One region of the Bradyrhizobium sp. CCBAU 051011 genome, then DNA from elsewhere that is predicted to be linked to it. Evidence: predicted binding sites of a transcription regulator. Region 1 holds the regulator's gene; the other holds the start of a gene.

Region 1 (15,047 bases):
GCTGAAGGAGTGGCTGGCGGCGGATGCCGACGCGCGCACGGCAACCGATGCATCGCTCACGTCAGGCGTCTCCTGCGACGATTTCGGCTGCGTGATGCCGTCCGCCGGCGGCGGCCTGGTCGCGCAGGCGTTCAGGCCCGAGGCGCTGGCGGACGATTGCGAGCGCGCGGCGCTCATTGTGACCCTGCGGCAGGCGCCCGCTTCCTGCGCGGCTTCCGTGATCGATGCCGAGCGGCTGCGGCGGCAGGGCGCCATGACGCTGCGACGAGGCCGCGAGGGATTTGTCGTCGAGGCGGTGAAGCCGCGAGGGAGCGACCGCCCCTGGTGGCCGGCCGTTGCCGACGCGGGAGAGGTCGACGCCAACGTTCTGGCCCCGCGCGTCGTGCCGCCTCGCGCCGTCGATGCGACGCCAGCCGAGGCGGACCTTCAGGCGGAAGAGTAGGCGGATTTCAATGCTCGTCGATCGGGGGACTGGACGGATGGGCCGGTATCTCGAACGCGCCGAGGTGGAATTCCTCCGGCGCGTCGGGGGATGACGGCAGGTTGACCAGCGTGAAAGACGCTTCGGGGAATTGCTGCCAGATCGCGAGGTCTTCGGCCGTGATGGTGAGCCAGCCATATCTGAACATGTAACGTCCGGGCTCGGTGACGCGTCCAGCCCTTTGCCATGTGACTTTGTTGACCACCGGTTGCCCCCTCGGTGCCGAATTTTGAAAAACGCATCACCATGATCCGCCGGCCTGGACCGGCGGATCGCATCCACGTGGCGTCTATCCGGTCACGATCGAAGCGGCCGGACGTGCTTCCGTCACCTTCGGTGCGCGCTCGCCACCGGTCTGAACCACCGGCAATTGCAGCACGGTTGCGCGCTGGCCTTCGCAAAGCTGCGTCACCAGCACATGGCTTCCATCAGGAAATTCGATCGCGTCATGATGACGGTCGGCGACTTCGGGTTCGATCTGATTGAATTTGCCGACCCGCCAGTCGGTGGTTCGCGTCCAGATCCAGCGGTTGTCGTATTTGACGTCCTCGGCGAACGCCAGTTCGGTGCCGGGAAGCATGCAGACCGCCACTGCTGGCTCGCGTTCCGACGCAAAGCCGCGGGTCGATGTACCGCGGAACGTCGTGGTGATCAGCGTCTCGCCGACCTGGGCAGGCCGGGTAGCCACAGCATGCAGGCTATAGTCACACATCGGATGGCTCCCTCATTTGAGATAGCTGACCCGTGTCTTCAAGGAGGCACAGGCCCCTATCAGAGTGGACATGGCGCAGAGCCTTTTCTTTTTTCTGGGCAATTCTGCGACTGGCGCGCTGCGCCACATTCACAAACGCGCTAACGTGCCTTGGTTCCAATCGTTCAACAAAAAACCCCGGCGAAGGGCCGGGGTTCTTTTCCGTCATGTCCTCGGACGGCACACCGGTCAGTATTTGCGGTAAAGGCCGATCAGCTTGCCCTGAATCCGGACCCGGTTCGGCGGCAGGATGCGGACTTCATAGGCGGCGTTGGCGGGCTCCAGCGCGATCGAGGCGCCGCGGCGGCGGAAGCGTTTTAGCGTAGCTTCCTCCTCGTCGATCAGCGCCACCACGATGTCGCCGGTGTCGGCGGTCTCGTTGCGCTGGATCAGCGCCATGTCGCCGTCGAGGATGCCGGCCTCGACCATGGAATCGCCGCGTACTTCGAGCGCGTAGTGCTCGCCGGAGCCGAGCATGTCGGGCGGCACGCTGATGGTGTGGCTGCGAGTCTGCAGCGCCTCGATCGGCGTACCGGCGGCGATCCGGCCCATCACGGGCACCGCGACCGGGCGATTGCCGTCATCCTCGGCGGCGGGCAGGCTCACCGTGCGCTTGCCGAGCGTGCCTTCAATGACGCTCGGCGTGAAGCCACGGCGGCCGTTGCCGGCAGCCGCCAACTCCGGCAGCTTGATGACTTCAATAGCGCGGGCGCGGTTGGGCAGCCGGCGGATAAAGCCGCGCTCCTCCAGCGCCGTAATGAGGCGGTGGATTCCGGATTTCGAGCGCAGGTCGAGCGCGTCCTTCATCTCGTCGAAGGAGGGCGGTACGCCAGCCTCTTTCAGCCGTTCATTGATGAAACGCAGAAGTTCGTACTGTTTGCGCGTAAGCATCGCGAGCAATCCCCCGGTTGGCGTCGTCGTTTCGAATCTTCAGCGCTCGGATGGCGGGAGTCCCCAAACTCCCAGGCAGAGACACCAGCAGTCGAAACAAATCATGAACGGACACTATATGTTCGATATGTGTTCCGCAACCACTTAATTTCAGGTGAACGCGTCAGGGTTTCTGTCCAAGACGCGTCTTGAGGCGTCATTCCGGCAGCCGCAGCAGCTCGCAAGGCGCCCCCTTGGCGGCCGCCGGCGCGAACGGCGGACGTATCACTAATGCCTGTGCCGCAGCGAGATTCCCCAATAGCGACGAGTCCTGATGGTTCACCGGCACGGCGACCAGCGTGCCGTCTTCGCGCGCTTCGAGGCGTGCGCGCAGATAGTCCTCGCGCTGGTCGTTGGCGGCGAGGTCGCGGCCGAGCAGGGCGCTTTCTCTGACGTGATGAACGTGGTCGCGGCCCGACAATGCGCGAATCAGCGGCACCAGAAACAGGAAGCCGCAGACATAGGAGGAGACGGGATTGCCGGGCAGGCCGATCACCCGCATCGCGCCGAGCCGCCCGTGCATCATCGGCTTGCCCGGCCGCATGGCGATCCGCCAGAACGCCATGGCGACGCCCTCGGCCTCCAGCGAGCGCTTGACGAGGTCGTGGTCCCCGACCGAGGCGCCGCCCATGGTGATCAGGATGTCTGCGTCAGCCTCGCGGGCGCGGCGGATGCCTTGCGTGGTCGCGGCGACAGTGTCGGCGGCGATGCCGAGATCGATGACGTCGGCCCCCTCGGCCCGCGCCAGCGCCCGCAGGCCATAGCCGTTGGAATAGACGATCTGGCCAGGACCGGGGCTTGCCCCCGGCATCACCAGCTCGTCGCCGGTCGCGAGCACAGCGACCTTCGGGCGGCGGTGCACCGCTAGCTCCGGATAGTTCATGCCGGCGGCGAGCGACAGGTCGCGGTCGCCGAGACGGCGCCCGCGTTTGAGCAGGACGTCACCCTCGCGGAAGTCGACGCCGGCGGCACGGATGTGCCGTCCCCGAACGGCGGCTTCCGAGATGGTGATATGATCGCCGTCGGCTGCCGTGTCTTCCTGGATGATGACGGCGTCGGCGCCGTCGGGGATCACGCCACCGGTGAAGATCCGTACCGCCTCGCCCTGGCCGACCTTGCGCTCGAACGGCCGGCCGGCGGCGACCTCGCCGATCACCTTCAGCCGCGCGCTGGCGTCGGCGGCATCGGCCGCACGCACCGCATAGCCGTCCATTGCCGACATCGCCAGCGGCGGCTGCGTCCGCCGCGCGGCGACGTCGCGCGCGAGGATGCGATGATGGGCGGCATCGAGGGCCACCATTTCTTCGGGCAGCGCTTCAGCGCCGGCAAGGATCGCAGCAAGCGCATCGGCGACAGGCATCAAGGCCACGGGCAGACCTCCGTCAAATTCCAGCGCTAGATTCCAAGCGCAGTCAGTGCCCTAGCCACGTCATCCGTCGATGTCACGTGGATGGCAGAAAGGCCGCGCGCCCGCGCACCTTCGATATTGGCGGCCGAGTCGTCGAAGAACAGAATCCGCGACGCCGGCACGCCGATCGCCTTTATCACGTGATCATAGGCCTCCGCGTCGGGTTTGCGCAAACCGATGCTGGAGGACAGGAAGATCTCGCGGAAATGGCCGAGCACGCCGGCATAGGCCTGCGAAAAATGCGCGACATGAGCCGGATTGGTGTTGGAAAATGCATAAAGCGGCAGGCGCTTGGCCGCGCCGGCCAACAGCGGTGCGATGCCCGGCATCTCGCCGGTGAAGATCGCGTTCCAGCCTTCGAGGAACTGGGCGTCTGTAATGCCGATGCCGAGCGATTGCCGCAGGTTCGCAAAGAACGCGGCGTCGTCGATCCGGCCGGTCTCGTGATGCTTGAAACTGTCGTTGACGACAAAGCGGCTGGTAAGGTCTGCAGGCGCGCAGCCCGCATGCCCCGCCCAGCAGGTCATTACCTGATCAAAGCTGATATCGAGCACGACACGGCCGAGGTCGAACAGCAAGGCGTCGACGGAATGGGGCGCTGGCGGCAAATTCATGGCAGTCGTTTACAAAACTGGACCGGCCTCGGCAACGGCCACGGCGATTTGCGTCCAAGCGTAATCCGGCGCTTAAGCCGCTGCGCGAGCTGTGCTAAGCGTGGGGTCAAACAGGGAGTGGTGGCATGAAAATCCTGGGTAGAATTTTGGGCGCTGCGGCTGCGATCGCGTTGCTCGCCGGACCGGCTGCGGCCCAAAAAGGCCCCGCCAGATATGGCGAGGAGGACAAGCCCAAGACGGGGGCGGAGATCGCGGCCGAGAAGGACGCCGAGCGGGCCTACAAGCGGTCGCTCGGCAATATCCCGGAACAACAGAAGGGCAGCGATCCCTGGGGAACGATGCGCGGCGACAACAGCGCACCAAAGGCCGACAAGGCGGCAGCGAAACCGAAGGCCAAATCCGCCGATACCAAAACCGGCACCAGCGCAAAGTAGAAGACACATCCCGGCGCCGTGCCGGGACAATGATGTCCGCGAGGCAGGCAGGCATGACGGAAACGCTGCTGTTTTCCCCGATAACGATCCGCGGCGTCAGCTTAAAGAACCGCATCGTGGTGCCGCCGATGCATCAATATTCGGCCGAGAAGGGCTTTCCGACCGACTGGCATCTGATGAATGCCGGCAAGTTTGCCGCCGGCGGGGCCGGTCTCGTCGTCGTGGAATCGACCAAGGTCGAGCGGCGCGGCTGCGGCACCGTCGGCGATCTCGGCATCTGGGACGACAAGTTCGTCGCGCCGCTCGGCCGCCTCGTCCAATTCATCAAGCAGCAGAACGCAGTCGCCGGCATTCAGCTCGGCCATTCCGGCCGCAAGGCGCGCGCGAGCCGGCCGTGGGCGGGCGACCGCCCGCTGCAGCGGACGCCCGATATCGAGGATTGGGACGCGTGGCAGCCGGTGGCGCCGAGCGCGATCGCCCACAGCGAGAAATGGCCGGTGCCGCGCGCGCTCGAAACCGGCGAGGTGAAGGACCTGGTGCAGGCCTGGGGGCAGGCGGCGCGCCGCGCGCATGCGGCGGGCTTCGACGTGCTGGAGCTGCACGGCGCCCACGGCTACCTCGTGCATGAGTTCCTGTCGGAGCGATCCAACCAGCGTACGGACGAATATGGCGGCTCGGAAGCGGGCCGCATGCGCTTCCTGATCGAGGTGACGGAGGCCGTGCGCGCGCACTGGCCGGACCACAAGCCGCTGTTCGTCCGCCTGTCGGTCGAGGACAATGCCGGCTGGGGGCCGGAACAGAGCGCGCGGCTGGCACAGATCCTGAAGACCAAGGGCGTCGACGTCATCGACTGCTCCTCCGGCGGCATCTCTGAGACGGCGCCGATCCTGGGCAAGGAAATCAAATACAGCTACCAGGTGCCGCTATCGGAATACGTCCGGCGCCATGCCGAGATCATGACCATGGCGGTTGGCCTCATTATCCATGGTGACCAGGCCGAGCAGATCCTGCGCGATGGCCAGGCCGATCTGATCGCGGTCGGGCGGGAAATCCTCAACAATCCCAACTGGCCGATGGACGCCGCGCTCAAACTCGGCGTCGAGGGCCCGTTCCGCAACGTTCCCCCGCAATTCGGCTATTGGCTGGGCACCCGCGCCAAGCGCGGTTTTGGAACCAGGCCCTCCACCTGGCAAACCGGCCTGTGGGAGGCCGATCAAGCGGCCTCGAATTCGTAGCGATCTCAAATCCGTAAGCCCGCCGGAACGCAAACGACACACCTGTAAACGACCGTATTGCGCCGGGCCGGCGTGCCTTGATCCGACCAAAAAGCCATTGTGAGTTGGCGGGGCCGGGACAGGGGCGCCGATTCACATGGGATGGTGGGCGTCCGTAGAGATAAAGGGACGCCCCACGATGCGCAGGAATCTTGCCTTTCTTCTCGGCACCGTGACGGGCGTGTGTCTGACCGTTCTCGTGGTCGGACCGCAGGGGACAAATCTGGTAGCGGCGGCAAAGGCCGCGGCCCGTTCCGACACCTATAACCAGCTCAATCTGTTCGGCAACGTGTTCGAGCGGATCAAGACCAGCTACGTCGAGAAGCCTGACGATTCCAAGCTGATGGAAGGCGCCATCAACGGCATGATCTCCGCGCTCGATCCTCATTCGCGATACATGAATGAGAAAGGCTGGAGCGACATGCAGGAGACCACGCATGGCGAGTTCGGCGGGCTCGGCATCGAGGTCACGATGGAAGAGGGCCTCGTCAAGGTGGTGACGCCGATCGACGAGACGCCCGCGGCGAAAGCCGGCATGCTGTCGGGCGACGTGATCACCCAGATCGACGACGAGCAGATTCAGGGCATGACGCTCGAACAGGCGGTCGCCCGGATGAAGGGCCCCGCCAACAGCAAGATCCGGCTCAAGGTCGTGCGCAAGGGTTCCGCCGCGCCGATCGATGTCGCCATCGTGCGCGAGATCATCCGGGTGCGGCCGGTCCGCCACAAGACCGACGGCGGCGATATCGGCTACATCAGGATCACCCGATTCAACGAGCAGACCACCGACGGCCTGAAGAAGGCGATCGCCAGCATCTCCAAGGAAATTCCGCCGGAAAAACTCGCTGGCTATGTCGTCGACCTCCGCAATAATCCCGGCGGGTTGCTCGACCAGGCCGTTTCGGTGTCGAGCGCCTTCATGAACCGGGGCGAGGTGGTCTCGACCCGCGGCCGCACCTCGGAGGAAACCCAGCGCTTTACCGCGCGCGGCGGCGACATCACCAAGGGCAAGCCGCTGGTCGTGCTGATCAATGGCGGCTCGGCTTCCGCCTCCGAGATCGTGGCCGGCGCGCTGCGCGACCACAAGCGCGCCACGCTGGTCGGCACGCGCACCTTCGGCAAGGGCTCGGTGCAGACCATCATCCCGCTCGGATCAGGCAATGGCGCGCTCGCACTGACCACGGCGCGCTACTTCACGCCGTCCGGCCGCTCGATCCAGGCCCAGGGCATCGCGCCCGACATCGAGGTCCTGCAGGACGTGCCGGATGAACTCAAGGGCCGCACCGATCTGAAAGGCGAAGCGTCGATGCGCGGCCATCTCGCCGCCGACGGCGCCGAGCAGGCCGGCTCGCAGGCCTACGTCCCGCCGAACGAAAAGGACGACAAGGCGCTGAACGCCGCCTTCAACCTTTTGCGCGGCGGCAGCGTGAACGCGAACGCGGTGACCGCCGCGAAGCGCGCGGTGCCGAACTAGCTTTAATCTCGGCCCCGTCACTGCGAGAAGCTCGCAACAAATTGCAGAGCAATTTTGCGCTGAAGCGACGAAGCAATCCGTCTCTCCACCAGCGGAGAGAGAGATGGATTGGTTCACGGAGCCTGTCATCGGGCGGCGCTTCGCGCCGACCCGTTGGCTCGCACTGACGTTTTTTGCGGCGTGCGGCGGTCGCGGAAACGGCATCGTCAAGGCGCAAGCAGCAATTCAACACGACCACTTTTTTGAAACCTCGTCTCCATCCAATCGTACCTCGCGGCAAACCAGGCGCGTTGAATGGAGTGGTCATGTCGAAAAAGTGGACCTTGCTGGCCCTGATTTTTTCCCTTTGTCCAAGCGGAGCCCTGCAGGCCAATCCGCCGGATTCGCCCGATATCGTCTATATCGACGGGCTGCCGTGCAATCGCGGGTGCCAGTCCTATATGGCCTGGTCCGATCGGGCCTTGTCCGCCCGGCAGCACGGGGGACGCGAGACTGATGTCGTCGTTCCGGTTGAGGCGGACCCGGTCGGACCGGACCACGCCAGTTCCGCGCGCGTGACAAGGCAGGCCGCGCCGGCATCACGCTCCGCGCCGCGCAGTCACATGGCGGCATCGAAGGCCAGGCCGACGAATGCCAAAAAGGCAGCTCCCAGTCTCGCCGCGACCGGCAAGATTATTCCATCGGCTACGCCGCCCGTGGCCCGCGAAAAGGCCGTCGCCGGCGGTCAGACGCCGGAGCGCAAAGTGGAAATCCCTCAGAAGCCGGCGCCCAGCCAGGCAGCCGCCATCGCCGCGTCACAGCCCGCGGAGGCTCCCAAGTCCGAGGTGAAGTCTGAAGTGAAGCCCGAGGCCGAGTCTGAAGCGAAGTCTGAGGCGAAGTCTGAAGCCAAGACCGAGGCCAAGTCGGAGGCCAAATCCGAGGTCACCCTGCCGCCGCCGGCCACGCTCGAACTCGCCGCGGCTCCCCCTGCGCCAAAGACCGCCGCAACGCTTGCTGCAGCCGCCAGTGCTCCCGCGACACGAACCCTGCAGCAGCAGCTGGTGGAAGCGACAGGCATGGCCGACCTCGTCACGGCCATCGGAACGGGCCGGGAAGCGGCCAGCAATTTGGACAATCCGGAAATAGAGCCGGTCCAAGACACCGCAAAGACGACATCCGCATCGCCGGACGAGCCGGACAATCTGGTCGCGCTTGTCCTCGCACGTCCGGAGATCGGTTCATTGTCCGACCTCAACAACAAGAACATCGCAATCGAGGAGAAGCAATCCGCGTCCAGCGGCCGTGTCAGCGCCGCGTTCATGGCGGCGGGCGCCGCCGAAGTCCAGTTCAGCGAGGGAACGCGAGGCGCGATCGACCGCCTGATCAGCGGCGAAGTCCCGGCCGCGGTCCTGACACTGGCTTCGCGCGAAGCAGCCGAGGGGTTTCCCGATATCGAAGGCTTCAGGACGTTTCGGGTGCCGCTCGCGCAGAAGGCGCGGCTCTAGCAAGTTACTTGCTCTTGATAAGAAAGCCCGCCGACAAGCGCGCGCCGGCGGGGTAGGAAAGGTCGAATCGCAAGGCGTACTACAAAATTGGCGAGGTAGTGAGTTCGTTTGCCGATCTGGAAAGCCGTTGACTGATCGCATAAGGATGCTTCCTTCATTGCTCCCGCCGCTTGGTGGACCATTCCGGGAAATGCGGCGATTCCGGAGGGAGGTTCTGTTGGATTTCGAACTCGCATACCGTCGGTTGGGTGCTGCGACACAGCTTCAGTCGCTGCAGGTTGGGCAGGCAGTCGCTCGTGAGTTTGGGGATTCGCTTTTGACCGCCGAATTCGTTTCGGAAGAGCACGTGGACTTCATCTGTCGCGTGCTCTCCTGTCGTGACAAGGCGACCAGGCTTGGATGAGCTGATCTTGGCACTTTATATTGATCGAGAGAAACTGTCGGAAAGTCAGCTGGAACGTTTCTTCGGTTGCTTGGCAAACCGCTTCGGTCATTTGGCCGACGAAAATTTGGCATTCGCGATAGGCGACTTCATTGCGCGCGTTGCCTCACCAGAACGCGCCTTGGAGTTGCTGCTTGACATGACGGCCAACGCCACATCGCTCCAGGCTCTCGCGGGCATCTCTCTTGGTTTGGATATCCTTCGAAAACATCCCACTGAGATGTCGCACAATGCCATTGAGTCGGCCGTTAAGACGGCGGAAGAGCGATCTGCGGAACTGAAGAACGAAGCTAATTCGGTCTATGGTTACGGTGACACTGCATTCAATTCTCGTCGGTTCGATACGGGCACCAGCGTCGTTTAAAACGCGACAGGGCCTGGACTAGTGGACGGTCGGAGGCTTTTGCCGTGCGCGATTGTGCGATTTTCCGCAGCAACTTCAAGGTGATTTGCCCCGTCCAGCCCCGCACGCAAAAATAATCCACTTCTCGCCCGCCCCAAATCACCACTACAAATCCGGCCATCCCGTTCCGAGAGAGGGGCGTTGGCCATCGTCACTGACGTTGGGACGGGTTGCGGTGGACGCGGCAGCGTCGGCGCGAAAGGTGTTTGCAGGGCGGTTTCCGTGAGCGAACACATCGCGCAGATGAACGGCGCTTAAACGCCTCCGTCAGAATTTCGGCCGGCGCGCACTGTCTGGTCGAAGTCTTTGGCAGGGGAAGCTGCGTACGGCAAAACCGTGTGGTCCTGGCGCCCGTGGCTGGTGTCAAGCCGTCGGAGGTTTTCGAAGCCCGACCGGGTTTTCGGTAAACCGTCAATTCGCCGGCGATGGAGGCAAGAGGAATTCGTCTCCAGGGAGAGCGCGGCATAAGCCGTAAACCCACTGCGCAGGGAATGCCGGGATGCTCCGGCTGTACCTGTATGCTCGTGTGCGCATTTCCTTAAGTGCATTTGCACACGGGACCGCGGGTGCAGCAAAGCATCCGGCATTCCCTGCGCCCTCTCACTTCTGGGGCGAAACGATACAGTGCAACTCGGGCAAATCATGCTGCGAGAATGCGAACATGTGTCTCCACGTCATTGCAAGCCAACGGGTCGCGCACGCGCGCCCGATGACAGGCTCCGCGAAGCAATCCATTGTCACCCCGCGTGCGGCACGATGGATTGCTTCTTCGCTCGCAATGACGGTGGCAGGCAGTGTCGAAACGCTACGCTGTGCGCGCAACCGGCTTGCGCTTGCGAGCCCGGCTCGTCGACGCCTCGTGAGGCCGCTCCCGATCCGCCAGCAACAGCGGCCTCAACTCCGCCGCCGGCTTCGGCGGGCTGAACAAATAGCCCTGAATTTCCGAGCAGCCGAGTTCGCGCAGCAATTCGCGCTGCGCTTCGGTCTCGACGCCTTCGGCTGTTGTCGTCATGTGGCGATCGGCGGCGATGTTCACCACCGCCTGAACGATGGAGATCGAACCTTCCAGCTCGGCAATGTCGGTGATGAAGCAGCGGTCGATCTTGATCTTGTCGAACGGAAAACGCTGCAGATAGCTCAGCGAGGAATAGCCGGTCCCGAAATCGTCGAGCGCGATGCGGACCCCGATGGCGCGGAGGTCGTGGAGGACGGCGAGCGCCGCTTCGTCGTCCCTGATAAGGACCGCCTCGGTGATCTCGAGCTCCAGCCGGTCGGCGGCGAGGCCCGATGCAGCCAGCGCCGCCATCACCTTCAGCGCCAGCGTGCCGCTCTTGAATTGAATCGGCGAGACGTTGACCGCAAGCCTGACGTTGTCGGGCCAGCTCACTGCTTCCTTGCAAGCGGTGGTCAGCACCCATTCGCCGAGCTGGTTGATCAGGCCGGTGTCCTCGGCGAGCGGCACGAACTCGGCGGGCGAAATCATGCCGCGTTGCGGATGGCGCCAGCGCACCAGCGCCTCGCAGCCGGTGACCGCGTTGGTCTGCAGACCGAGGCAGGGCTGGTAATAGACCTCGAAGCCGCCGTCGACCAGCGCCTTTCGCAGGTCCATTTCCAGGCTGCGGCGGGCGCGGACCTCGGCTTCCATGCCCGGTTCGAAGAAGCGATAGGTGCGGCGGCCGGCGGCCTTGGCGGCGTACATCGCCAGATCCGCATTCTTCAGGATCTGGTCGATATCGGAGCCGTCCTGCGGCGCCAGCGCAATACCGATGCTGGCGTCGGTGGTCACCTGATGGCCGAGGCATTGATAGGGTGCGCGGATCGCCTCGAAGATGCGGCTGACGAGCTTCATCACGTCGTCGGTGTCCTCGATCCCGGTCTGCACAATGGCGAACTCGTCGCCGCCGAGCCGGGCGACAAAATCGGATTTCCGCACGCAAGCAGCGAGGCTGGCAGCGACCGACTTCAGGAGCTCGTCGCCGATCATATGGCCGAGCGAATCGTTGACGCTCTTGAATTCGTCTATGTCGATATAGAGCACCGCCAACGGCCGGTTCGGCGCGGCAAAGGACAGTTCGCGCTTGAGCCGTTCGTGAAACAGCGTGCGGTTCGGCAGCTCGGTCAGCGCGTCGTAATGGGCGAGGTGGGTGATGCGTTCCTCGGCGCGCCGCCGTTCGGTGATGTCTTCATGCGTCGCCAGCCATCCGCCGTCCGCAACCGGCTCGTTGACGACCTGGATCGAACGCCCGTCGGGCGTCGAGATCACCATGGCGTTACGGTTTGCGACGTCGCGCAGCACCACCTCGACGTAATGATCGATGTCGCCGACGAACGATCCGGTGTCCTTGCGGTGGGCGATCACCTCGCGGAAGCTGCAGCCCGGCTTCACGATTTCTGCCGACAGGCCGTACATTTCGAGATATCGCTTGTTGCAGATGACGAGGTGCTGCTTCGAATCGAACAGCAGCAGACCTTGCGTCATGTTGTTGACGGCGGTGTCGAGACGCTGCTTTTCCAGCGTCAGCCGCTGCTTCGACGCGCGGTGCTGATGGTAAAGCTTGCGCACGACAAGGAACAGCAGGGCGGCGATCGCCAGCACGGACAATCCGGTGACCGTAATCAGGATGCCGATCTGCTCGCGCCAGTCGGCGAGCGCGGCCGACGTCGTGGTCGAAGCGACGATCACGATCGGGAAATTCGTCAGTGCACGGGATGAGATCAGCCGGTCCTCGCCGTCGATCGGGCTGGTAAGGCGCGAGGTGCTGCGGGGCAGCTCGAAGATCTGCCGCTGGGCGGCCGGACCGGTCTTCAAGTTCTGACCGATCATGTCAGCCACATGCGGGTAACGGGCGAGCAGCGTGCCGTCGCTGTGCAGCATGGTGATAGAGGCGCCCGGTCCGAGCGTAACGGTAGCGAAGAATCTTTCGAAGTTGACGGGTTCGATGCCTCGGCCGATGACGCCGAGAAATTCGCCGTTCGGTCCCATCACCTTGCGGGCGATCACCGTGGTCCAGGCGCCCGTGACGCGGCTGTAGACCGGCTCCATGAGCATATCCGGCGATTGCGGGCTGGACTTGAAGGTCCTGAAGAAGGCGCGGTCCGCCGAGTTGACCGATGGTGGCGGCCAGGCGACCGAGGCATTGATCAGATTGCCGTCGGCGTCGAAAACGTTGATGCCACCGACATAGGACACCGCCTCGATCTTGGATTTCAGCATCAGATGAATGTCGTGACCGGACATCCGCCGCTTGTAGTTCTCGGGCGTGGCGATCCCGCTGGAGCGCATGAAGGCGATCAGGTCTTTCTGGACGACCTGAAAATCTTCGAGCTGCTGGTCGAAATGGCGGGCCAGCAGCAGCACGGTGTTTTCCAGCTCGCGCTCGCTGTTACGCAGTGCGCGCTCGCGGAAATTCCCGGCCATGACGGTCGCGCCGATCGCAATGGTGGCGATCAGGAGCAAGCCGCCGAAGATCAGCCAGCGGATCGGGCCGCCGCGAAAGGCGGACGCGATCCTGAATCGTGTGGTGCCGGTTGAAGCCATGGAACACGATCGCTGCCGGGAATGAACAGCCGGAAGCGGCGTTCTCCCAATCCCGACCCATGACGTCGATATCGCGCCGAGATGGAATTGACGTTAGCAAGCCTGGTTAATGAAGGGTTAGCCGAGTGGCGAAGCGGCAATCCGGCAACCACAGGGAACCATCGCTCTGTGGTGGAACCGGGTGAGTCTGCTCGCGCAGAAGCGGTGGCCCGGAAATGGCCGATCCTCCGCTCGATGGCGAGATTTGCGGGGACGTTACATGCGTGTCGCGGACGTGCGCGTCCGCTTCTTCACAACGACGGCTTGAGTGCCGTCCGGCGCGACATATCTCTGGCTGAACCGCCGCGGGTCGGTATATGGATTGCCGGGACCCTTGTTCTGGCAATTGGCGTTCGGATAGTAGAACGCGCAATAGCCGGGTTCGCCCATGACCTGTTGTGCCATGGCAGGTGTCTTGGCGGGTGCCGTCATCACGGCCAACGCAGCCGCCGCGCCCACAAGCCTGTATCTCGACATCGGATTCCTCCTCGTGAAGGTCCCGAAGCGAACAACCCCGCCGGCTTGGAAGGCATTCCCCGCAGCGCCGGTCACACGCGCGTGACAAGGGTAAAACCGTCGCCCGGCTCAGCGCTCCGCGCGATAATGGCCGGACTTGCCGCCGATCTTCTCGACGAGATGGATGCCTTCGATGCGAACGCCCCGCTCGACCGCCTTGATCATGTCGTAGATCGTCAGACACGCGACCGACACCGCCGTCAGCGCTTCCATCTCCACCCCGGTCGGACCGGTGACCTTGACCGTGGCGCGGACGATGCAGCCGGGAAGTTTTTTGTCGGGCGTGATGTCGAGCGTCACCTTGGACAGCGCCAGCGGATGGCACAGCGGGATCAGTTCCGACGTGCGCTTGGCCGCCATGATGCCGGCGATGCGCGCCGTGCCCAGCACGTCGCCCTTCTTGGCATTGCCGGAAACAATCAGGTCAAGCGTCGCCTTGGCCATGACGACGCGCCCTTCGGCTACCGCCGTGCGCTCGGTTGCGGCCTTGTCCGAGACGTCGACCATCCGCGCTTCGCCCGACGCATCGATATGGGTGAGGGCGCCGCCTTTGGAAACCTTCCGCGCCATCTCTCAGCCGGTCCCGGTCGCACGCGGTGTGGTGACGCGCGTCAACAGCGCACGTGTCGCAGCGGTCACATCGGCCTGCCGCATCAGGCTTTCGCCGACCAGGAAGGTCGACATGCCGACGCGCTCGAGGCGGGCAAGATCGTCAGGCGTGAAGATGCCGCTCTCGCCGACCATCAGGCGGTCGGGCGGGATCAGCGGCGCCAGCGCCTCGCTGGTCGCCAGTGTGGTCTCGAAGGTGCGCAGGTTACGGTTGTTGACGCCGATCATCGGCGAGCGAAGTTTTAGCGCGCGATCAAGCTCAGCGTGGTCATGGATTTCGATCAGCACGTCCATGCCGAGCGCAATCGCCGCGTCCTCGATATCCTTGGCCGCGGCGTCGTCGAGCGCGGCCATGATGATCAGGATGCAGTCCGCGCCATGGGCGCGGGCTTCCACCACCTGGTAGGTGTCGAACAGGAAATCCTTGCGCAGCACCGGCAAGTTGGTCGCCGCGCGCGCCGCCACCATGAAATCGAGATGGCCCTGGAACGAGGGCGCATCCGTCAACACGGAGAGGCACGCCGCGCCACCGGCCTCGTAGGCTTTTGCCAGTACCGGCGGATCGAAATCGGCGCGAATGAGTCCCTTGGACGGCGAAGCCTTCTTCACTTCGGCAATCAGCGCATAGTCGCCGCGGGCGAGCTTGTCGC
Region 2 (15,047 bases), 1.4 Mb from region 1:
TATCAGACAATGGCGCCTGTCTTGATGTCGGCGACCTCGCGGTGCCGAAGATGTTCGGCCTTTCGCTGACCGCAGGCGGCGAGGTGCGGCGGGTCTGCACGTTGATCTGGCGCAGGGGCGAACTGGTCGGCGTCCGATTTGTATCGGCCAAGGAGCTTCGGGGTGAGGTGGCGCCGCCAGGCGAACACGAGCCCGCTTCCCGGAAGGCGCCCGCCAACTAGCGTTCGTCGGTGTCCTGCAGCGTCTCCGCAACCAGGCGAATCCGGAACACCGGCTTTCTGGATTCATCCAGCAATTCCATCTGCCACTCGGCGTTTTCGGAGAGTTTCCGGGAAATGTCCGCGATCATGTCGCCGCATACCCCGGTCATTTCCTTCCAGGCGGCGTTATGGTCGACAAATTCCGCGCCGTCATTGCTGACGCATCCATCTTCGCCATGTCGAACGCGGAAGAAAAAGACCGGCATGGCAAGCTGACCAAATGCAAATTGGGCCGCCGCCGGCCCCGTGATCCCCAAGCGCCGGGAGTGGATTCCTGGCGTATCGAAAGATCAACTCCGGGTTTTTACGGGCCCAAGCACGTTGCCGGGCATATAAAGCGGGTGATCCCTCAGCCTTAACCTGATGTAATTGCTGAAATCTCTTCTATGGAAGACCTGTGGAAGCCTCCAGCCAGCGAGTTATTTCCGTTCGGCTTTTTTTAGCTCCCGATCGATCCGAAGCTGGACCCGCCGGATAGCAAGCAGATTGAGCTTGGCCTCGGTCTTTCCCACGACTACCCGCTCGCCGATACGGAATTGCCATTTCCAGATGCCCGGAGCGACCGCGGTCACGCTGTATTCGACGCCCTTGTGAATCATATAAAAATCCCGTTGCGGGTCCCCACCGCTTCAAAATTCAATCCTCATACTTAAAATTGCAATTGTTATTCAGTACAGCTAGACAGAGAGAGTCTGTCACATGCCGGTTTGAACCGGCGAATGGAGCGGGAGAGGCTTGGAATTACCTGCGCGGCCCCAATTCAGGGCGTTAGCCTGGCGCGCCGTTGCGCCAGCTCGCGACAATCTTCAACTGGATGCGACGCACGGCAAATAGCGAAAGCGTTGCCTCGATCTTTCCCGACCCCACCAGGTCGTCGATCCGAAATTGCCACTTCCAGAATGCGCCACTTCCAGGACCCGCCGCTTCCAGAATCCCAAGGCTTCCCATCGTCGTCAGCGCATATTCTGCGCTTTGTGATTCATGGAAATCGCCCGCACTCCTGCAATAGCGCGAGCGGAATGCAAAGTACCATAGATCGCCCGTTCGATAAATAACGGTTGCCGCGCGGGAGCGCGCGCCGGGAAAATCCTCCTCCGCTGCAAGCGTTCAACCCCGCGGACGCGCCCAAATTCCCGGGCCGCTTTCATGCCCGCAAAAAAGCACTGCGCCGCGCAAGCGGAATATCGTCGCTTGGCGGCGCAGGCCTATTCCCCGAGTATGCAATTGCCCAGGCAAGAATTTTGTCTGCGCGCAACGAAAAAGGTTCAACGCCATTCGAGCGAATTTGCCGGGCGATTTGCCCGCTGAAACGGGCGGCGTGGGGCGGACGTATCTGCTCGCGAGGGCGGGGTGGTCCTCCAGATTTTCCCCGCCGTCGGCGACCTCGCTGCATAGCCCCATGCGGCGGGGTCGTTGGGCTGGCGCGGGCGGTCAGCCTTGCTTGCGCAGGAAAAACCGGTGCCGGCTTTTACGGATCGTGCGCTAGATCCTGGTCATGCCGGCGTAGTGTCTGCCGCTGTAGGGGCCGACGTGAACGCCGGTCTTCATGCACTCCGTCTTGGCCGTGCACATCTGAACGCTGTCGGATTGGTCGGCGGAATCGCGAATGCAGGAAGCTGCGTAGGCGCTGCAGGTGTGCGCGATCGCGCGCCGGTTCATTTGCCTGACGTAAGCGGCCAAGCGGCCGCCATCGGACGACTGGCAGCACTTGCCGTTCATTCATTTCGGCAATGTGCGAGGATTTGGCTGGCCCGGCCGAACCATGGGCAGGATGCAGTTGGGCAGGCGACGCGTTGAAGGGAGAAGGCCGCCGACGGCCGCTGCTCTCAATCCTGACGCGATGGATAAGGTTGCCGCGACGGAATGTGGGTTCGCGACGGCGCGTCCCCGGGCCGGACGGGCGGCGGCACTCGCGCGGGCTCCGGTGAGCGGCTGAGGCTCAGGAGCCGGGTGAAGAGATCGGCGCCATGGCGTTGAAGCATTGGCAGGATGGGCTCGTAGGCGGGGGCGGTCATTTGTATCTGCATACGGTGATGCATAGCGCACGCGCCTTGACGGACGGTGCAGGTAAAGCCGCAAGCACATCTAAAATTGTAAGTGATCTCGTTCGGCGTCTACCGTGCAGGCCAGCCAATAACGATGAGGCCGCCCCGGTGGCGGCCTCATCGGAGAGCTAGCCTTTCGGCTGCTCTACATCAGGCGGCCGGGGGCTGGCGTCCGGCGCCTTTTCACTCCTGGCCGAAAGGTCGGCGGCCTTGTCGAGAAAGCCCGCGGCGACATCCGGATCCGTGGTGGCCATTGCAAACTTGAGAAAGGTTGCCGCTTGTTCCGTCAGATATTTTTTTCCCGGCACAATCCTGGTTCCCCTTTACTACCCGTTACTAGCCTTCGCGCTGCACCCGATCCGATTACGCACTGCGGTCGAATCCGTTCCGGAGAAAAAGTACAAAAGTGAACTTAAGGCGGGCCAAGCTTGGCACGATCGTGCGCTCGGCCCTTTTCCGAGCCCATGGTGCCAATGGAACCGAGGGCCGGTCCGGCCGGCAACAGCCGATCAGTCCTCGCCCAGAAGCTTGCCGGTTTCCTTGTGGATGAAATGAAGCCGGGTGCAGGCCAGACAGAGGACGGAAACATACGAATTGGGCCCGTCCTCCGGGGCGGTCGCCGGAAGCCAATGCTGAACGTTCGTGCCCAGCCGTGGACATTTGAACAGGATATGTCGGCCCATGGGCGGGAAATATGCCGGTCCTCCCGCGCCGGGTCACTTCCGTATGTTTGCGTAGTTGGGGGCCGGGCGGCCGGAAAGATGCAGCGTTCGCTTGGGTGAGTATGCCGCGAAACGCAACCACGGCGCTCCTAGGGTTCGGGTACGAAAACACCGTGGTGTTACGGAATCCCCAAGGCGCGTCGAAAGCCCTATGGTGGCTGTCGCCGGGGGCTGCTTTTCATCCCGAACCAATTTGTACCGGCTGGGGGCCGCCTGCGAGGCGGCCCTTTCATTTTGCGCGCAGGCCGGACCAGGGTTTGCTCAAGAGAGGTCGCCGGCCAATGCGGCCCAGGCAGCTATTTCTTTGCTGGCCGGAGCAGGTCATCACGCCGGTGCTGAGGCGGCCCTTTCTGTCCACTTGTATGCACAACGCGAGTTGGGACACCGCCAACTTTAGACTAGGACAGGGCCTCGGAATACGGACGGCAGCCGCAATTGCCGTGCTGCCCTAAACGAAAGAGGCCGCCAACTGAGGCGGCCTTACTCTTCTAGGCTGGTTCTGGCGGTTGAAGTCCCGGCGAGGAAAGCCATTCGTTGATGTGGGAGGCAGTTTCTAGCTGTCTGATCTTCTGGAGCAGCCCGTCCCTCTGAGGACCAGGTTTGAGCTGGGCAATTTGGGCTTCCAGCTTCGCCTTCTCGGCTGCGATATTTTCCTCGAACGTGTGGGGAAGAGATCGGCGACGCTGCATGACACCATCTCTAACCGTAGGGTTTTGCAAGTTCCGATCCTAACATGCAGATGCCCGGCCGTCGGTTCCGAATTGAACAATCCAGATCAGGCCACGGTGAATTTCAAACTAGGCGACTGGGGTCGGAAACAGGCTAGTGCCTTATGGTGCTGTCCTAAGGCGGCCTACGGCCGTTGTCGTTCAAGTTCAAGCCTCCGCGCTGACGAAAATATCGAACGCCTCGTAAGCCTGTTGCGGCGTCTTTCCCTCCTTGAATGCGTTCGGGAAACTGAAGATCGCATTCGCTAGAAGGAATTCATCCGGCACAGGAAACAGGGTGCGAAGTTCGGCGAGCCAGCTCGCGTATGAGGGAGGGTTGAACTTGCCCAAGGTGTAGCTATCGCTGAATGTGTGCATTTAGCTCGGAGCCTTCAGGCCGGGAGATCGCAGCCACTCGCTCAGGTGCGATCCGGTTTCGGCTTGTCGCGCCTTGCGGATTGTGGCCTCCCGAACCTCGCCGGGCGGGAGCAATCTGGCTTGCTCGCGCAGGCGGCAGGCCTCGTCGGCAAGACGTTGCTCTAGGGTGGTTTCAGGTCGTGTGTAGCGGCGTCGCTGCTGCATAGGGCTGTGCTCCGTTCCATAGAGGAAGGCGGGAGCGCAATCGGGCGTTCTCATCACCGATAGAAGCCGAGGGCTGGGCGGTGATCGGGGCAACCTGGCATGTTCGGCAGCCGATATACTGATCAATACAGCTCACATCGCGAAATCGTTAACAACTCAAATTAGGCGCTGTGATTTTCAACTTAGGCCACCAGGGGTCGAAACAGGCCAGTGCCCCAACAAGAAAAAGAACATATTGCGAACATAGAACAAACGTGGTACAAAAATCCCTAGACGAAATCGAATCCAAAAAGCCTCTCGCCGCCGTTTGTCCCGCTCGCGAATCCCCGCCATAAGGAGCACGTATTATGTCCGCCACTGCCCTGCGTATCGTTGAAGGATCCTCCATGGATAAGACCAAGGCCCTGTCCGCCGCGCTCTCCCAGATCGAGCGCCAGTTCGGCAAGGGCTCGGTAATGAAGCTGGGCAAGAACGACCGTTCGATGGACGTCGAGACGGTGTCCTCGGGCTCGCTCGGGCTGGACATCGCGCTCGGCGTCGGCGGCCTGCCGAAGGGGCGGGTGGTCGAAATCTACGGGCCGGAATCGTCAGGCAAGACCACGCTGGCGCTGCACACGGTGGCGGAAGGGCAGAAGAAGGGCGGCATCTGCGCCTTCATCGACGCCGAGCACGCGCTCGATCCGGTCTATGCCCGCAAGCTCGGCGTCAACATCGACGAACTCCTGATCTCGCAGCCCGACACTGGCGAGCAGGCGCTGGAAATCTGCGACACGCTGGTGCGCTCGGGCGCGATCGACGTGCTGGTGGTCGATTCGGTGGCGGCGCTGGTGCCGAAGGCCGAGCTCGAGGGCGAGATGGGCGATGCGCTGCCCGGCCTGCAGGCGCGGCTGATGAGCCAGGCGCTGCGCAAGCTCACCGCCTCGATCAACAAGTCCAACACCATGGTGATCTTCATCAACCAGATCCGCATGAAGATCGGTGTGATGTATGGCTCGCCGGAAACCACCACCGGCGGCAACGCCTTGAAATTTTACGCCTCCGTCCGCCTCGACATCCGCCGCATCGGCGCGATCAAGGAGCGCGACGAAGTCGTTGGTAACACCACCCGCGTCAAGGTGGTGAAGAACAAGCTGGCGCCGCCCTTCAAGCAGGTCGAATTCGACATCATGTATGGCGAGGGCGTCTCCAAGATGGGCGAGATCCTCGATCTCGGCGTCAAGGCCGGCATCGTCGAGAAATCCGGCGCCTGGTTCTCCTATGACAGCCAAAGGCTCGGGCAGGGGCGCGAGAACGCCAAGGCGTTCCTCAAGGCCAATCCCGACATGGTCGCCAAGATCGAGCTGGCGATCCGCCAGAACTCCGGCCTGATCGCCGAGCAGATTCTGGCCGGCCCGGCCGAGCGCGACGCCGATGGCGAGGAGCCGGCGGACGACGAATAAGCTTCAGAAACGCTTCAGGGGTTAAGGCCTAACGTGACAGACGGGTGCTGTAGACGTTGAGTTGCCGACGTCTTCAGCGCCCGTTTTGTTTGGTGGGTAGGTATCATCGGAGAGTGCAATGAAGCCTCTGGTCCTGACCGGCTGGTTGACGCCGGACTTTATAAAGAATGACTTCGCGGACCTCCTGCTGGATCTAGCCTTTTTCGACTTTGTCTGGGGACCGCAGCCCTCATCGGATGAACTCGCAGCCCATCTTGGTCCGCGTCTCGCAAGCCACGACGAAGGCACACACTGGTCGGACTGGGGCGTCCACCGGAAACAGAGCGAAAACAGGACGCACCCTGATGCGAGCCTGGCCGAATTCTGCGAGCAATACGAAGCCGTCGAATTGTGGTTCGACGTGCGACCGAGCGCGCAGCTGAAACTGATCTGGCTGCTTGATTACTTCCGTTCCTATCCGGAAATCGTTGGCAGGTTGAAGCTGCGTCTCGTCGATCTGGATATGAGGGAGCTTGAGACGTTCGGCCGGTGGGACCCGCCGGCTGTTGACGTCACGGAAAGGGAGTTGGCGACGGCGAGCGCGGCCTGGCAGGCTTGGCGATCGCCCACGCCGGTTGCCTGCTTCGATTTGCTCAGAAGGGATTTGAGCGCGTTGCCGCTGCTCAAACCTGTCCTGATCGATCTGCTCGAAGAACTGCCGTCAGGTTCGACAGGGCTTGGCGCCTCGGAAATGCGGATGCTCGAGTTGATCGCGCGAGGGTACTCGCTCACAAATGCGCTCTTCCATCTCTACCAACTGCGGCAAACGCGCATCTTCGGCGAGTGGGAATACGGCTATTTGCTGGATGGGCTTGCGTTTGGCCCGCGCCCTGCCGTGGCAGGCCTCGAGGAGGAACTGCGCACGCTCTCGCGGGAAAATTACCGGGACCGGCACGCCGCTTACCTGCGAAGCGAGCTGTCGATCACCGAATTCGGCAAGGCTGTTCTCGCCCACAAGGAAGACTTCAGCCGGCACAATCCAATCGACCGTTGGTGGGGCGGCACGCATCTGACCAACGATCGGCTCTGGCGCTGGAATCCGGCGCTGATCAAGCCCTGATGCGTACAGTCTGAGCGAGGCGTACCGTGACGCGTTTGATCCTGACGGCAGATTCCTCCAGCGCGGGCGGCGTTGTATCGGCCGGCCACGCCGATCTGGCTGCCGCCATCGAGCTTCGGATGGTTTGGGGGCCACCGCGTTCCGATGCGGAGCTTGCAGCGTTTTTGGCGGCAAGGACAACGCAAAGGCCGGACTCGCAATTGGCTCGATTCCGTGCCGCCGCGACGCCGCCAGAAATTCGGCATCAAGGATCTCGGGTTGATCGAGGCTAGCGAGCATTTTGAAACGGTCGAGCTCTGGATGGAAACCGAGCCGAATGCCCAACTGGTATTGATCTGGCTGCTGGATTATCTCGGCCCGCGGGCGAAAACCTTAAGGATCATTTTGCAGCACGTGGATGTCTCTTTCGGCGAGACAGAACCTGCGCGTCTCGCCGAATGGAAGTTCCCGGGCGTCGCGATCAACGACCATCACCTCGAGATCGCAAGCCTTGCGTGGCAGGCCTACCGGGCGCCGACGCCGCATGCCTGGTTCAATCTGCTCGGGAGGGATTTGAGCATCCTGCCGCAGCTTCGGCGATGTGTGCTGGAAATGCTCGAAGAGCTACCAGCGCGCGCAACCGGGCTCGGCGCGTCCGAACTGCGAATTCTGGAATTGATCGCGGCGGACTACGAGCGTCCGTTCGAGGTGTTTCCGCATTACAGGCAGCGCTTTCAGCGTCGCGTGTTCGGCTACTGGGAGGCTGGTGTTCTCCTGGAAGGGCTTGCGCTTGCTCCGGTGCCCGCTGTGTCGGGCCTCGCGGAGTGGCCGTTCACGCTTGAAATGCACAATTCAAGCGACCGATTGAAGCGATATAAGGAAAGCCGGCTCTCGCTCACCGCGCTCGGCAAGGCCATTTTAGCGGGCACCGAAGATTTCAGCCGGCATAATCCGATCGATCGCTGGTGGGGCGGCACGCGGCTGACCAACGACCGGCTGTGGCGCTGGGACCCCGTCCTGCTCGTGCCGTAGCGTGACCCGCAGGAGGGGGCGAGCGAAAGCGAACGCCTCACCTTAGACCGTAGGATGCGTAGAGCGCAGCGAAACCGATCTCATGCCGCATCGGCGGTGATAACAGCGATGGGTTTCGCTTTCGCTCAACCCATCCTACAAGGATCTCACTCCGCCGCCTGCGCGTAGTCCGCCACCGGCGGGCACGAGCACACCAAATTGCGGTCGCCATAGACGTTGTCGACGCGGCCGACGGGGCACCAGTATTTGTCCGTCCGCGAGGTGCCGGCCGGGAAGCAGCCCTCGGCGCGGCTATAGGCGCGCTGCCATCCGTCGTCGGCGATGTCGTGCACGGTGTGCGGGGCATGGCGCAGCGGCGAGGCCTCGATCTTCCAGCGGCCCTTTTCGACCTCTGATATCTCGTTGCGGATCGCGATCATGGCATCGCAGAAGCGATCGATTTCAGCCTTCGATTCCGATTCGGTAGGCTCGATCATCAGCGTACCTGCGACCGGAAAACTCATGGTCGGGGCATGGAAGCCGTAGTCGATCAGCCGCTTGGCAATATCGTCGACGGTGACGCCGCTCGTCGTCTTGAGGGCGCGGGGATCGACGATGCATTCATGCGCGACGCGGCCCTTCGCATTCTTGTAGAGCACCGGGAAATGCGGATCGAGCCGGCTTGCGATGTAGTTGGCGTTGAGAATCGCGATCTCGGTGGCGCGCGTCAGGCCTTCGCCCGACATCATCAAAATGTAGATGTAGGAGATGGTCAGGATGGACGCCGAGCCGAACGGCGCCGCCGACACCGGACCGACGGAAGCCGGCGCCGTGCCGTCGGTGGCGGGATGGCCGGGCAGATAGGGCGCCAGATGCGCTTTGACGCCGATCGGGCCCATGCCCGGGCCGCCGCCGCCATGCGGGATGCAGAAGGTCTTGTGCAGATTGAGATGGCTGACGTCCGCGCCGTAATCGCCGGGCCGGGACAGACCGACCTGCGCATTCATGTTGGCGCCGTCGAGATAGACCTGGCCGCCATGGCTATGGACGATGTCGCAGATCTCCGTGATGTGCTCCTCGAACACGCCGTGGGTCGAGGGATAGGTGATCATCACCGCGGCGAGATTCTTCGAATGCTTCTCGGCCTTGGCGCGGAGGTCGTCGACGTCGACGTCGCCGCGCGCATCGCAGGCCGTTACCACCACCTCCATGCCGACCATGCTGGCGGACGCCGGATTGGTGCCGTGCGCGGAGGAGGGGATCAGGCACACCTTGCGGTGCGGCTCGCCGCGCGCCGCGTGATAGGCGCGGATCGCCAGCAGCCCGGCATATTCGCCCTGCGCGCCCGAATTCGGCTGCAGCGAGATCGCGTCATAGCCGGTGATGTCGCACAGCGCCTTCTCGAGCCGTCTGAACAGCACGTGATAGCCCCTGGCCTGCTCGGATGGCGCGAATGGATGAAGCGAGCCGAACTCGGGCCAGGTCAGCGGGATCATTTCCGTGGTCGCGTTCAGCTTCATGGTGCAGGAGCCGAGCGGGATCATGGCGCGGTCGAGCGCGAGGTCGCGATCGCTGAGCTTGCGCATGTAGCGCAACAGCTCGGTCTCGGAACGGTGCGCGTGGAACACGGGATGGGTAAGAAACGCACTGTCGCGTTTCAGGGCGGCGGGCAGGGCCTCGCGCGCGGTGATCTCGAATTCGGCATAGGAAAGCTTGCCGCCAAACGCGCGCCATACCGCCTCGACGGTCGCCGGCGTAGTGGCCTCATCCAGCGCGATGCCGAGCGTGCCGTCACCCAGGCGCAGATTGATTTTCTCAGCGTGTGCCCGGACGACGATCTCGCCCTGTTTGGCCCCGACATCCAGCGTCACGGTGTCGAAGAACGCTTCGCTCTTCAATGCAAAACCAAGCTTGCGCAAGCCCGCCGCCAGCACCGCTGTGCGCCGGTGCACGTTGCGCGCGATATGGGTCAGCCCTTCGGGGCCGTGATAGACCGCATACATCGAGGCGATCACCGCCAGCAGCACCTGCGCGGTGCAGATGTTGGAGGTGGCCTTTTCGCGACGGATGTGCTGCTCGCGAGTCTGCAGCGCCAGCCGGTAGGCCGGCGCGCCCCGCGAATCCACAGATAAGCCGACGATGCGGCCGGGCAGCGAGCGCTTCAGCGCGTCGCGCACCGCCATATAGGCCGCATGCGGTCCGCCATAGCCCATCGGCACGCCGAACCGCTGCGCCGAGCCGATGGCGATATCCGCGCCAAGTTCGCCGGGCGAGGCGATCAGCGTCAGCGCCAAAAGATCGGCGGCGACCACTGCGAGCGCGCCCTTGGCGCGCAGCGCGGCGATCGCCGGCTGCAGGTTGCGCACCGTACCTGACGTCCCCGGATACTGCAGCAGGCCGCCGAACACGTCGGCCTTATCGAGATCAGTGAGGGGATCGCCGACGACGAGATTCCAGCCTAGCGGCTCGGCGCGGGTGCGCAGCACCGCGAGCGTCTGCGGATGCACTTCGGCATCGACGAAGAATGACTTTGTCCTGACCTGCGAGGCGCGCTCGGCGAGCGCCATCGCTTCCGCCGCGGCGGTGCCCTCGTCGAGCAGCGAGGCGTTGGCGACGTCGAGCCCGGTGAGATCGCAGATCATGGTCTGGAAGTTGAACAGCGCTTCCAGCCGGCCCTGGCTGATCTCGGGCTGATACGGGGTATAGGCGGTGTACCAGGCCGGGTTCTCCAGAATGTTGCGCTGGATCACCGCGGGCAGGATGGTGCCGGAATAGCCCTGGCCGATCAGCGAGGTGAACACCTCGTTCTGCGCGGCCAGCTCGCGCATATGCGACAGCGCCTCGGTTTCGCTCAACGCCGAGCCCAGATCGAGCGGCGCCTCCTGCCTGATGGAGCCAGGCAGCGTCTGGCCCATCAACTCGGCAAGGCTGCTCGCGCCGACGCTGTCCAGCATGGACTGGATGTCGCGGGGCGAGGGGCCGATATGCCGGCGCACAAAATCGGTGGCGGCTGCGGCAGTGGTCTTGAGCGGCGCGTTCATGGCGTGCTTTCCTTAAGCCGTATGGGCCTTGTAAGCGGCCTCATCCATCAGGCCGCCGAGTTCGCTTTTGTCCGCGATCTTCAACTTGAAGAACCAGGCCTTGCCGCCGGCGTCGGAATTCACCAGCGCGGGCTCGGCGGCGAGCGCTTCGTTGACTTCGATCACCTCGCCAGAGATCGGCGCGTAGACGTCGGAGGCGGCTTTCACGGATTCGACCACCGCGGCGGCTTCGGCCTTCTTCAGGGCGCGGCCGACCTTGGGCAGTTCGACGAACACGACGTCGCCGAGCTGCGACTGCGCATAGTCGGTGACCCCGATGGTGGCGACATCGCCCTCGATGCGGAGCCATTCGTGGTCGGATGTGAACAGCGTGGTCATGAAACTTCCTCTGGCGTTTGAATCAGCGTTTATAGGTGTTGGGAACGAAGGGCATGGAAGCGACCTGCAGCGGCAGGCGTTGACCGCGCACTTCCGCAAAAACCTGCGTGCCGTTCTTGGCGAGCGATGTCGGCAGATAGCCCATCGCGACCGGCGCATTGAGGCTCGGCCCGAAGCCGCCGGAGGTAACCTTGCCGATCGGCTCGGCAGCGGCGCTATCGGCGAACAACAGCGCGCCTTCGCGCACCGGCGCGCGGCCTTGCGCGAGCAAGCCGACGCGGCGGCGCGTTGCGCCGGTTTCGAACTGGGCGAGAATCTTGTCCGCGCCCGGAAATCCTCCGGCGCGGGCGCCGCCGCTGCGGCGGCTCTTCTGCACCGACCATTCCAACGCGCCCTCAACCGGCGTCGTCGTGGTGTCAAGGTCATGGCCGTAGAGGCACAGGCCGGCCTCGAGCCGCAAGCTGTCACGTGCGCCAAGGCCGATCGGCAACACGTCAGGGTTTTGCAGAAGCATCGTCACCAGTGCCTCGGCCTGTGCGGCCGGCACAGAAATCTCAAAGCCGTCCTCGCCGGTGTAGCCGGAACGTGAGACGAAGCAGTCGAAGCCGGCGACCTTGCGCGGGCCGCTATCCATGAACCGCATGGCGGTGACGTCGGCACCAAGTTTCGCCAGTGCCGATTCCGCCTTTGGTCCCTGCAGTGCAATCAGGCCGCGATCGCTCAGAGAATCGATAATGCAGCTCTCGGAGAGATGCGCGCGCAAACGCGCTTCGTCCTCGGCCTTGCAGGCGGCGTTGACCACCAGAAACAGGTGGTCGCCGAAATTCGCCACCATCAGGTCGTCGAGAATCCCGCCGTCATTATTGGTGAACTGGGCGTAGCGCTGCCGTCCCGGCGGCACCGCCACGATGTCCTGCGGTACCAGCCGCTCCAGCGCCAGCGCCGCGTCCTCGATCCGGCCCGATTTCGCCCGCAGCGCGAGCTGGCCCATATGGGAGACGTCGAACAGGCCGGCGGCGCTGCGCGTGTGCAGATGCTCCTTCAGCACGCCGGCCGGGAATTGCACTGGCATCTCATAGCCCGCGAACGGAACCATCTTGCCGCCGCGCGCCACATGGAGCGCGTGCAATGGGGTGCGTTTAAGGGGAGATTCGTCGCGTGCCAGCATCCGTTAGGCCCTCATGGGTTCCGGAGACCAGCCTCCGAAAACCCTAAGAAAGCCCCATCTGTCGCTGTGCCTGAGAGTATTATCCCGTCGGCGGACGCCCTGGGCACATGCCGCCCGGCGTCACTTTCCAGATGCTATTTCGTCACGCGGTCCGTTTGCCTGAGAGTTTCCGGGGCGGTTGCTCCTTCGGCGCCGGCGCTGAAGCCGATCTCTCCCGACGTGACGTCTTACAGATAAGAGGGAAACACAGGCCTGCCAAGCCTGTCAACGCAGCCGCAGCATTATCAACGGGATGTGCGTGCCCATCTTGTGTGCTGCGGCAAGCCTATGATCCGCCTGCACAGTTTCTGGACACCGCAGGCGGCCTTGTCTAAAAGCGTTCCGCCGGAGGGTTAAGGGCTGGTTGCCGCCTGATCCGGCCCTTTGCCCGATTGGATGAACATGAGCAGCGTCAACGACATCAGGTCGACCTTTCTGAACTTCTTCAAGGAGAACGGCCACGAAATCGTGCCGTCGTCGCCGCTGGTGCCGCGCAACGACCCAACGTTGATGTTCACGGCGGCCGGCATGGTGCAGTTCAAGAACGTCTTCACGGGGATCGAGAAGCGTTCCTATCAGCGCGCCACCACCGCGCAGAAGTGCGTGCGTGCCGGCGGCAAGCACAACGACCTCGACAATGTCGGCTACACCGCGCGCCATCTCACCTTCTTCGAGATGCTCGGCAACTTCTCCTTCGGCGACTACTTCAAGGAGCGCGCGATCGAGCTCGCCTGGAACCTGGTCACCAAGGATTTCGGGCTGAAGAAGGATAAGCTGCTCGTCACCATCTACCACGACGACGATGAGGCGGCGGCCTACTGGAAGAAGATCGCCGGCTTCTCGGACGATCGCATCATCCGCATCGCGACCTCGGACAATTTCTGGGCGGCGGGCGATACCGGCCCGTGCGGTCCATGCTCCGAGATCTTCATCGATCGCGGCGAACACATCTGGGGCGGACCTCCCGGCAGCCCGGAGGAGGACGGCGACCGCTTCCTCGAATTCTGGAATCTGGTGTTCATGCAGTTCGACCAGATGACGAAGGAGGAGCGCGTGCCGCTGCCGCGTCCCTCGATCGACACCGGCATGGGGCTGGAGCGCATGGCCTGCATCCTGCAGGGCGTCGAAAGCGTGTTTGAGACAGATCTGTTCCGTAACCTGATCGACGCGACGGGTTCAGCGCTCGGGCATGGTCCCAAGAAGGATAACATCGCGTCGTTCCGCGTCATTGCCGACCATCTGCGTGCGTCGTCGTTCCTGATTGCCGACGGCGTGCTGCCGTCGAACGAGGGCCGTGGCTATGTGCTGCGCCGGATCATGCGACGCGCCATGCGCCATGCGCAGTTGCTTGGCGCGAAGGAGCCGCTGATGCACCGCCTGGTCTGGGCGCTGGTCCGCGAGATGGGCCAGGCTTATCCGGATCTGGTGCGTGCCGAGAGATTGATCGAGGAGACACTGCGGCTGGAAGAGACCCGCTTCCGCAAGACGCTGGAGCGTGGCCTGTCGATCCTCGACGAGAAGAGCGCCGGCCTGAAGAAAGGCGACATGTTCGACGGCGACACCGCGTTCACGCTGTACGACACCTATGGCTTCCCGCTCGACCTGACGCAGGACGCGCTGAAGTCGCGCGGTATCAGCGTCGATCAAGCGGCGTTTTCGGACGCGATGGAGCGGCAGCGCGTCAAGGCGCGCGCGTCGTGGGCCGGCTCGGGCGATACCGCCAGCGAGGCCATCTGGTTCCCGTTGCGCGAAAAGCTCGGCGCCACCGAATTCCTCGGCTACGACACCGAGAGCGCCGAGGGCGTTGTGACTGCACTGGTGAAGGACGGCGCGGATGCCGACAGCCTGAAGACGGGTGAGAGCGGCGCGATCGTGCTGAACCAGACGCCGTTCTATGCGGAGTCCGGCGGCCAGGTCGGCGACATCGGCCTGCTGACCGGCGACGGCGTCAAGTTCCGCGTCACGGACACGCAGAAGAAGGCGGGCGATCTGTTCGTACATCTGGGCACGGTGGAGCAGGGCACGCTGAAGGTCGGCAGCGCGCTGCAGCTCGAAGTCGATCATGGGCGCCGGTCTTCGATCCGCGCGCATCACTCGGCGACGCATCTCTTGCACGAGGCGCTGCGCCAGGTGCTCGGCGATCACATCGCCCAGCGCGGCTCGCTGGTGGCGCCGGATCGGCTGCGCTTCGACTTCGTACATCCGAAGCCGATCACGGCGGAAGAACTCGCCCGTGTCGAGGACATCGCCAACGATGTGGTGTTGGAGAATGACGAGGTCACCACCCGCATCATGGCGGTGGATGATGCCCGCGAGGCCGGCGCGCGCGCCCTGTTCGGCGAGAAATATGGCGACGAGGTCCGCGTGGTGTCGATGGGCAAGCAGGATCGCGCGCACGGCCAGAACGCGCTCGGCTGGTCGGTCGAACTGTGCGGCGGCACCCATGTGCGCCGTACCGGCGATATCGGCCTGATCTCGGTCACCAGCGAAAGCGCGGTGTCCTCGGGCGTGCGCCGCATCGAGGCGCTGACCGGGCGTCACGCGCGCAAGCACGCCAACGACACGATGGCGCTCGCC

What was found. The regulator LexA, encoded in region 1, represses DNA repair genes until DNA is damaged. The targets are predictions, from matches to a motif close to TGTTCNNNNTGTGTTCNG.
Region 2: recA (recombinase RecA) is a predicted target of LexA. The motif match lies at 4,543-4,560, and genes of this name have one in related genera.

What each region holds. Positions count from the first base shown of each region.
Region 1 is NZ_CP022222.1:7,193,022-7,208,068, reverse strand. Features, by position in the region: gene ACH79_RS33990 (ComEC/Rec2 family competence protein) at 1-442, shown strand, start outside; gene ACH79_RS33985 (hypothetical protein) at 450-686, opposite strand; gene ACH79_RS33980 (hypothetical protein) at 771-1,193, opposite strand; gene lexA (transcriptional repressor LexA) at 1,422-2,123, opposite strand; gene glp (gephyrin-like molybdotransferase Glp) at 2,320-3,531, opposite strand; gene ACH79_RS33965 (HAD family phosphatase) at 3,558-4,184, opposite strand; gene ACH79_RS33960 (hypothetical protein) at 4,310-4,618, shown strand; gene ACH79_RS33955 (NADH:flavin oxidoreductase/NADH oxidase) at 4,672-5,853, shown strand; gene ACH79_RS33950 (S41 family peptidase) at 6,032-7,366, shown strand; gene ACH79_RS44420 (hypothetical protein) at 7,672-8,850, shown strand; gene ACH79_RS33940 (hypothetical protein) at 9,068-9,253, shown strand; gene ACH79_RS33935 (hypothetical protein) at 9,246-9,656, shown strand; gene ACH79_RS33930 (EAL domain-containing protein) at 10,501-13,233, opposite strand; gene ACH79_RS33925 (hypothetical protein) at 13,489-13,749, opposite strand; gene moaC (cyclic pyranopterin monophosphate synthase MoaC) at 13,858-14,358, opposite strand; gene trpC (indole-3-glycerol phosphate synthase TrpC) at 14,362-15,047, opposite strand, start outside.
Region 2 is NZ_CP022222.1:5,773,160-5,788,206, forward strand. Features, by position in the region: gene ACH79_RS26985 (PilZ domain-containing protein) at 1-221, shown strand, start outside; gene ACH79_RS26990 (hypothetical protein) at 218-466, opposite strand; gene ACH79_RS26995 (hypothetical protein) at 680-859, opposite strand; gene ACH79_RS27000 (hypothetical protein) at 1,743-1,979, opposite strand; gene ACH79_RS44850 (hypothetical protein) at 2,434-2,559, opposite strand; gene ACH79_RS27010 (hypothetical protein) at 3,903-4,085, opposite strand; gene recA (recombinase RecA) at 4,664-5,755, shown strand; gene ACH79_RS27020 (hypothetical protein) at 5,874-6,854, shown strand; gene ACH79_RS27025 (hypothetical protein) at 7,068-7,865, shown strand; gene gcvP (aminomethyl-transferring glycine dehydrogenase) at 8,012-10,885, opposite strand; gene gcvH (glycine cleavage system protein GcvH) at 10,898-11,263, opposite strand; gene gcvT (glycine cleavage system aminomethyltransferase GcvT) at 11,286-12,431, opposite strand; glycine riboswitch at 12,569-12,659, opposite strand; gene alaS (alanine--tRNA ligase) at 12,873-15,047, shown strand, end outside.